3 regions of the Streptomyces sp. NPDC004561 genome follow, and region 2 is predicted to be linked to each of the others. Evidence: riboswitches for the same ligand, from Rfam matches in the RefSeq annotation. Region 2 holds a riboswitch; each other region holds the start of a gene.
The links. Region 2 has a riboswitch for cyclic di-AMP ahead of ACWEN3_RS40485 (M23 family metallopeptidase). Riboswitches for the same ligand answer to the same signal wherever they lie in the genome.
Positions count from the first base shown of each region.

Region 1: linked by a shared signal. The riboswitch ahead of ACWEN3_RS08840 (transglycosylase SLT domain-containing protein) and the one ahead of ACWEN3_RS40485 (M23 family metallopeptidase) in region 2 are both predicted to bind cyclic di-AMP.
Region 3: linked by a shared signal. The riboswitch ahead of ACWEN3_RS05525 (transglycosylase family protein) and the one ahead of ACWEN3_RS40485 (M23 family metallopeptidase) in region 2 are both predicted to bind cyclic di-AMP.

Region 1 covers NZ_JBSGDB010000044.1:3,266-5,522, forward strand. Annotated here, with positions in the region: gene ACWEN3_RS08835 (polyprenyl synthetase family protein) at 1-37, opposite strand, end outside; cyclic di-AMP (ydaO/yuaA leader) riboswitch at 680-858, shown strand; gene ACWEN3_RS08840 (transglycosylase SLT domain-containing protein) at 864-1,343, shown strand; gene ACWEN3_RS08845 (HAD family hydrolase) at 1,363-2,190, opposite strand.
Region 2 covers NZ_JBSGDB010000552.1:3,083-5,339, forward strand. Annotated here, with positions in the region: gene ACWEN3_RS40480 (alpha-galactosidase) at 1-841, shown strand, start outside; cyclic di-AMP (ydaO/yuaA leader) riboswitch at 1,144-1,306, shown strand; gene ACWEN3_RS40485 (M23 family metallopeptidase) at 1,309-2,232, shown strand.
Region 3 covers NZ_JBSGDB010000024.1:7,942-10,198, reverse strand. Annotated here, with positions in the region: gene ACWEN3_RS05525 (transglycosylase family protein) at 161-850, opposite strand; cyclic di-AMP (ydaO/yuaA leader) riboswitch at 855-1,027, opposite strand; gene ACWEN3_RS05520 (transglycosylase family protein) at 1,211-2,257, opposite strand, start outside.

The DNA.
Region 1 (2,257 bases), on a different contig from region 2:
CCCGCACGCTCAGCCCGAACGGCCCGACGACGGTCACGAGGGGTCTCCTGTCTGCTGGTGTCTGCTGGCGCTTACACGGTTTGTCGATAGGTCGCTGCCATCACTCAAGTCAGCGTATCCGGTCCTGTTTCGATCACCGATAGCGCCCACGGCTCCAGCCCAGACGGCATCGATCATGACCGGCACCTTTTTGATCATCCGGTAAGAACGGACATTCATCGACTAACCAGGCATCAGAGAGCTTTGTATCGAATCGGCAAATAGATGGAGTAACCCCGCATCTCGGGTGAGCCCACCCCGACGTACACCCGAGTGGCCCCATCCCCCCACCTCCCTCCACGCTCCGGCCACTACGAGAACGACGGACACGGCGTCAGTGGTTCCACCGCACCCACACCCCCGGGCCGGGTCGCCCGAATCGCCCATGTCCGAATTAGCGCCATTTGCTATTTCGTGAATTGGGTCACGCGCGCTCATCGGAGCGCCCGGCCGCCCTGCCGGGCGTTCTCCCCCTGCGCCTCGGCGAGTTGAGGGTTGGCAACCGCAAAGGATCAAGTACCCCATACGGCACAGACCAAGGTCAAATAGTGCGTTGTGTGAATCAGGCACTTGTTCCCGACATGTGCTCTCGCATACGTTCCCGACCCGTCGGGCGGACGCCGAATCCTGCCGCCGCCCACGTAACCCATCGACGAACTCATTCGCACGGCAGGAGCGGGGGACCCAGGTAAGTCGCCGGACCGGACGGCACATGTCGCGCCGGAACGGCTTGGGGTTAAGTCGTGTCCCTTCAGGACACGGCCGGGCACCTCCCAGCCCGAACCCGACAGCTCACCTCGCAGGCGCCGGAGAGGAACACCCCCATGCCTGCTGCCGCTCAGTCCCGCCGCACCCGCCTCGTCCGCATGATCGCCGTCGCCGGTACCGGTGCCGCCGTTCTCGCCATGCCGCTCATCGGAGCGACCAGCGCCGCCGCGGCCACCACCGCGGCCCCGACGGTCTCCACCACCCCCGCCGGCTACCCGAACAACCTCAACGGCTGGATCCGCGAGTCGCTCGCGATCATGGCCCAGAAGGGCATCCCCGGCTCCTACAACGGCATCTACCGCAACGTCATGCGGGAGTCCTCGGGCAACCCGAACGCCATCAACCTGTGGGACTCCAACGCGGCCAAGGGCATCCCGTCCAAGGGCCTGCTCCAGGTCATCGACCCGACGTTCAACGCGTACCACGTGGCCGGAACCTCGTTCAACATCTACGACCCGGTCGCCAACATCACCGCCGCCTGCAACTACGCGGCCGCGCGCTACGGGTCGATCGACCACGTCAACAGCGCCTACTGATCGGCGCTCGCGGCAGGCACTACTGATATCCCGGCCAGTCGGTCGGGAACAGTCTTTCGAGGACGACGGCGATGCCGTCGTCCTCGTTCGACGAGGTGACCTCATCCGCGACGGCCTTGAGTTCCGCGTGGGCGTTGGCCATGGCGACCCCGTGTCCGGCCCAGTCGAACATCGGGATGTCGTTCGGCATGTCCCCGAACGCCAGGGCCCGTTCGGCACCGATCCCCAGCCGCTCGGCGGCCAGCGCCAGCCCGGTCGCCTTGGTCACCCCGCACGGCTGGAGTTCCACCGTCCCCGGCCCCGACATGGTGACCGTCGCCAGCGAACCCACCACCCCGCGCGCGATGGCCGCCAACTCGTCGTCCGGCACCGTGGCGTGGCGCAGCAGCACCTTGCTGATGGGCTCGCCCCACAGGTCGTCGCGCCGGTCCACCCGTACCGCGGGCAGGGTCGGGTGGGGCATCAGATAGCCGGGTTCGATCAGCGTGAGCCCGTCCACGCCGTCCTGGTCGACCGCCGCGTACACCTGCCCCACCTCGGCCTCGATCTTGCCGAGCGCGGTCTCGGCCAGCTCCCGGTCCAGCCGGACCGACCACAACAGGCGGTCGGCCCCGGCGTCGTAGACCTGCGCGCCCTGCCCGCACACCGCGAGCCCCGTGCAGCCGAGGTCCGCCAGCAGGGGCCGCACCCTGGGGGCCGGGCGGCCGGTCACCACCAGGTGCCTGGCACCGGCCCGCCCCACCCGCGCGAGCGCGGCGAGCGACCGTTCGGAGACGGTGTCGTCGCCACGCAGCAGCGTTCCGTCCAGGTCGGTGGCGATCAGTGCGTACGCGGGGGAGGGTGCCATGATCAGAGAATACGGACACCACACCCCACCGACTCACCACTCTTTCCAGGCACTTACGTGCCACTGG
Region 2 (2,257 bases):
TCAGCTCGTCCTCAACCTCGCCCGCGAGGACGTCCAGCAGTACCTGTGGGAGCAGTTGGACGCCCTGCTCTCCAGCGCCCCTGTCGACTACGTGAAGTGGGACTTCAACCGCTGCTTCACCGACGCCGGCTGGCCCGGCGAGCCGTACCCGCAGCGGCTGTGGGTGGACCACGTCCGCGCCCTGTACGCCCTGCTGGACCGGCTGCGCGCCGCCCACCCCGGCGTCGCCTTCGAGTCCTGCTCGGGCGGTGGCGGCCGGATCGACCTCGGGGTGCTGAGCCGCACCGACCAGGTGTGGACCTCCGACAACACCGACCCGCTGGACCGGCTGGCCATCCAGCACGGGTTCAGCCAGATCCACCCCGCCCGGGTCATGGCGGCCTGGGTCACCGACAGCCCGAACACCCAGCTCAACGGCAGGGTCAGCTCGCTGCGGTTCCGCTTCGTCAGTGCCATGGCGGGCGTCCTCGGCGTCGGCGGCGACCTCACCGAGTGGAGCGACGGGGAGCTGGCCGAGGCCCGGCGATGGGTGGAGCTGTACAAGGAGATCCGGCCGCTCGTCCAGCGTGGCGACCAGTACCGGCTGCGGCCCCCGGCGGGCGGGCTGAGCGCCGTCCAGTACCTCCTGGAGGATGAGACCGTGGTCCTCGCCTGCCTCCAGGCGCAGAGCTACGGCGAGCCCGTGCCGGCCGTGCGGCTGCGCGGCCTCGACCCGGCGGCGTCGTACGAATGTCGCGAAACGGGTGAAGTGCACCGGGGTGCGGTGCTGCTGCACCACGGGCTGCACACCGGACTCAAGGGTGACCTGGATGCGACGGTTCTCCGGTTGTGCCGCATCTGAGTCGCCTGTCCTGAATCAGCTCCTTCATCACAACTCGCCACGTAATAACGGGGCATGGCGTGATGGGGCGTGATGAGGGTCATATTCGTGACCGTGTGTGCGCGTCGTGTCCGCGCAATCGCGGCGGGGAAATGGGGAATTCGCAGAACGGAGGGGCGGGGATGCACGCAGGGTGATGGTGTATTCCCGCATTCGATCATCCGGACCGCCGACGCCGGGAATCCACTGCTTGTTTCCGCGCGTCTTGCTCCCTTACGTTCACCCCGCATCCGGACGGAACGCCGAATCCTGCCGCCGCCCGGAGTCCCCACACACTTGACCCGCGTTCGGCAGGAGCGGGGGACCCACCAGGTACGACTGCCTGTCCGGTCTCCGCGACAGGCTAGGGGTGAAGCCGCGCACCGCGGCCGGGCCGCTCCAGCCCGAACCCGACAGCTGACCTCGCAGGCGTCGGAGAGGAATGCGCCATGCCCGGCAAGGGTAAGCACCGACGTCCCAAGACCCCGCGTTTTTCCCGCTCCATCGCCGTCGCCGGAACCGGTGGCGCCGCGCTGGCCCTCCCGCTCGTCGGGGCCACCGGGGCGCACGCCGCCACCACGGCCCAGCCGGTGACCGGAAAGGCCGTGCGGTCCCTCCCGGTGGCCGTGCAGAAAACCGTCGCCCAGCAGCCGAGCCGGACCCTGCGCACCTACACGGTCAAGTCCGGCGACTGCCTCTCGGTGATCGCCTACGAGCAGCACGTCCGCGGCGGCTGGCACCGGCTCTACGACGACAACCGGCAGGCCGTCGGCGTCGACCCGTCGCTGATCCACCCGGGCCTGAAGCTCACGCTCGGCGGCGAGGCCGCGCCGGCCCGCACCGAGACCGCCGCCCCGCAGCACTCCTCGGGCGCCCCGCAGCCCTCCGCCACGCACGCGGCCCCGCAGGTCCAGTCGACCCAGCAGGCCCAGCAGGCCCAGCAGGCCCCGCAGGTCACCTCCACCGGCTACACGCTCCCGGTGACCGGCGCCACCATCGGCACCAGGTACCACGTGGCCGGCGGCATGTGGTCCAGCGGCTACCACACGGGCGTCGACTTCGTCGTGCCGACCGGCACCCAGGTCAAGGCCGTCGCCGCGGGCACCGTCGTCAGCGCCGGCTGGGGCGGCGCCTACGGCAACCAGGTCGTCATCAGGCTGAACGACGGCTACTACGCCCAGTACGGCCACCTCTCCCGGCTCTCCGTCTGGGCCGGCCAGACGGTCACCGAGGGGCAGCAGCTCGGCCTGTCCGGCGCCACCGGCAACGTCACCGGCCCGCACCTGCACTTCGAGATCCGCACCACGCCCGACTACGGCTCCGACATCGACCCGGTCGGCTACCTCCTCCGGCACGGCGTCCCCGTCGGCTGAGACCCCGAACCACCTTCCTGACACG
Region 3 (2,257 bases), on a different contig from region 2:
CCGAGACGGCTCCGGACATGAAGAAACCCCGCCCCGGTGCGTACGGGGGAACACGCACCGGGGCGGGGAGCCCGTGGGGACGGGGGTACGGTCCCTCACTCGGCCCTCAGTGCGCGGGCCTGGTGTGTGAGGGTGCTGCGGGTCCGTCCGGAACCGGATGTCACTTCAGGTGCAGCTGCTGACCCGGGTAGATGAGGTCGGCGTTCTGGACGATGCCCTTGTTCAGCTCGAACAGCTTCTCCCAGCCGCCCTGGACGTGGTGCGCGGCGGCGATGGAGCTGAGGGTGTCACCGGTGACGACCTTGTACTCGCCGTCGCCCTTCTTGACCTTCTTGCCGGTCGGGGTGGTGACGGTCTTGGTCACGCTCGGACGCTTGGCGGAGCGGTTGGCGGCCAGCTTCTCGGTGGAGCGGGTGGCGGTGCCGGCGCTCGACGAGGTGCTCTTCGACGAGGTGGTGGGGGCGGAGCCGTTGTACGGGCTGCTGGACAGGCCCGTGCCGCAGACCGGCCAGGCGCCCTTGCCCTGCGCGGCGAGGACCTTCTCGGCGACGGCTATCTGCTGCGCCTTGCCGGCCTCGTTGGCCTGCGCGGCGTACTGGGTGCCGCCGTACGCGGCCCAGGTGGAGGCCGAGAACTGCAGACCGCCGTAGTAGCCGTTGCCGGTGTTGATGGACCAGTTGCCGCCGGACTCGCACTGGGCGACCGCGTCCCACTGGGAGGCGGTGGCGGCGGAGGCGCTGCCGGCCGCCATCAGCGGGGCGGCGACGACGGCGCCGGTGACACCGGCGAGCGTGACGGCGCGGACGGCCTTGGACGGACGACGGTGCTTGCCCTTGCCGGAAAACAGCATGGATCGATCCCCTCACCGACGCCTGCGAGGTGAGCTGTCGGGTTCGGGCCGGTTGAGTTGCCCGGCCGCACACTCGCTTTCGCGAGGTGCGGCTTCACCCCCAGCCGGTCCGGCGTCAACCACCGGGCCCGGCACTTACCTTGGGTCCCCCGCTCCTGCCCACGGCGCTCGAAGCGACGACTGTTCCCGGGCAGCCGCTGGCAGGATTCGGCGTGTGCGGCAGCCGGGGCTCGTGATGACGAGCGGTCCTGACCGTAGACACGTGATCCGGGGAATTTCAAAGACGATCAGGGCTTCTGAGACTCATCCCACACTTTCCCCGAACCGGACATTAGCCGTGAAACGGGGCGTCAACTCCCGCTACTTTCCACCCTTTTCCACACCCACGTCCAGGGTCTGACCGGCGGAGATGTCGTCGGGGTCGGCGCCGATGGCCTTCTTGTTGGCGTCATAGAGCGCGCGCCATCCGCCGTCGACGCCAAGGGAGTCGGCGATGGAGGCGAGGGTGTCGCCCTCGCGGACGGTGTAGGTGTCCGTCCCGCGGGAGGCGTGCCGGGCCGGCGAGGTGTCGTTCTGACCGTTTGACGTGCTTTCATCCGCACTGCCACCCCGGTGCCGTCCGCCACTGCTGAGCGCGCCGGTGTCGACCAGGCTCCAGGAACCGCCGGTCTGCTGGGAATTGTCCGAGTCGTCGGCCGGCGGGATGGTCGCGGAGGCGTCACCGCTCCCCTGCGGGGTCCCACTGCCGGGCAAGGCGGACTTGTCCGACTTGGGGGCGTTCTGCTCCGGAGTGCCGGTGGTCTTGCCCGGATCCTTGGTGGCGCCCTTGCCGTGGCCGGGGACCGGCGTGGCGGTCGGACCGGAGGAGGGGCCGGTGCCGGTGCCGGTGCCGGAGCCGGAGTTGGCGTCGGAGCCGGAGCCGGAGCCGGAGCCGGACGAAGAGGACGAATTCGACAGGCCGGACGAGTCGGAGTTCTCGTCCGATCCGGACGAGTCACCCGAACCGTGGCCGTGACCGGAGCCGCCGACGCCCGGGTCGACGTGCACGGACGCCGAGTTCGAGGTCAGTCCGGACAGCAGGGCGCAGGTGGCCCAGGGGGTCGTGCCCTTGTCGGCGAGGATCTTCTCGGCGACGGCGATCTGCTGCGAGCGGCTGGCCTGGTCGGCGCTGGACGCGTACTGGGTGCCCCCGTACGCGTTCCAGTCGTCCTGGGATATCTGCAGGCCGCCGAAGTAGCCGTTGCCGGTGTCCGCGCTCCAGGAGCCGCCGCTCTCGCACTCGGCCACCTTGTCCCACGTGGTGCCGTCCGCCGCGTTGGCGCTCGCCGCGCCGAGGAGTGGGATCGCGATGGCGGAGCCGGTGACGCCGGCCGCGACGAGGAGCGCCGGAGCCTGACGGGGGCGACG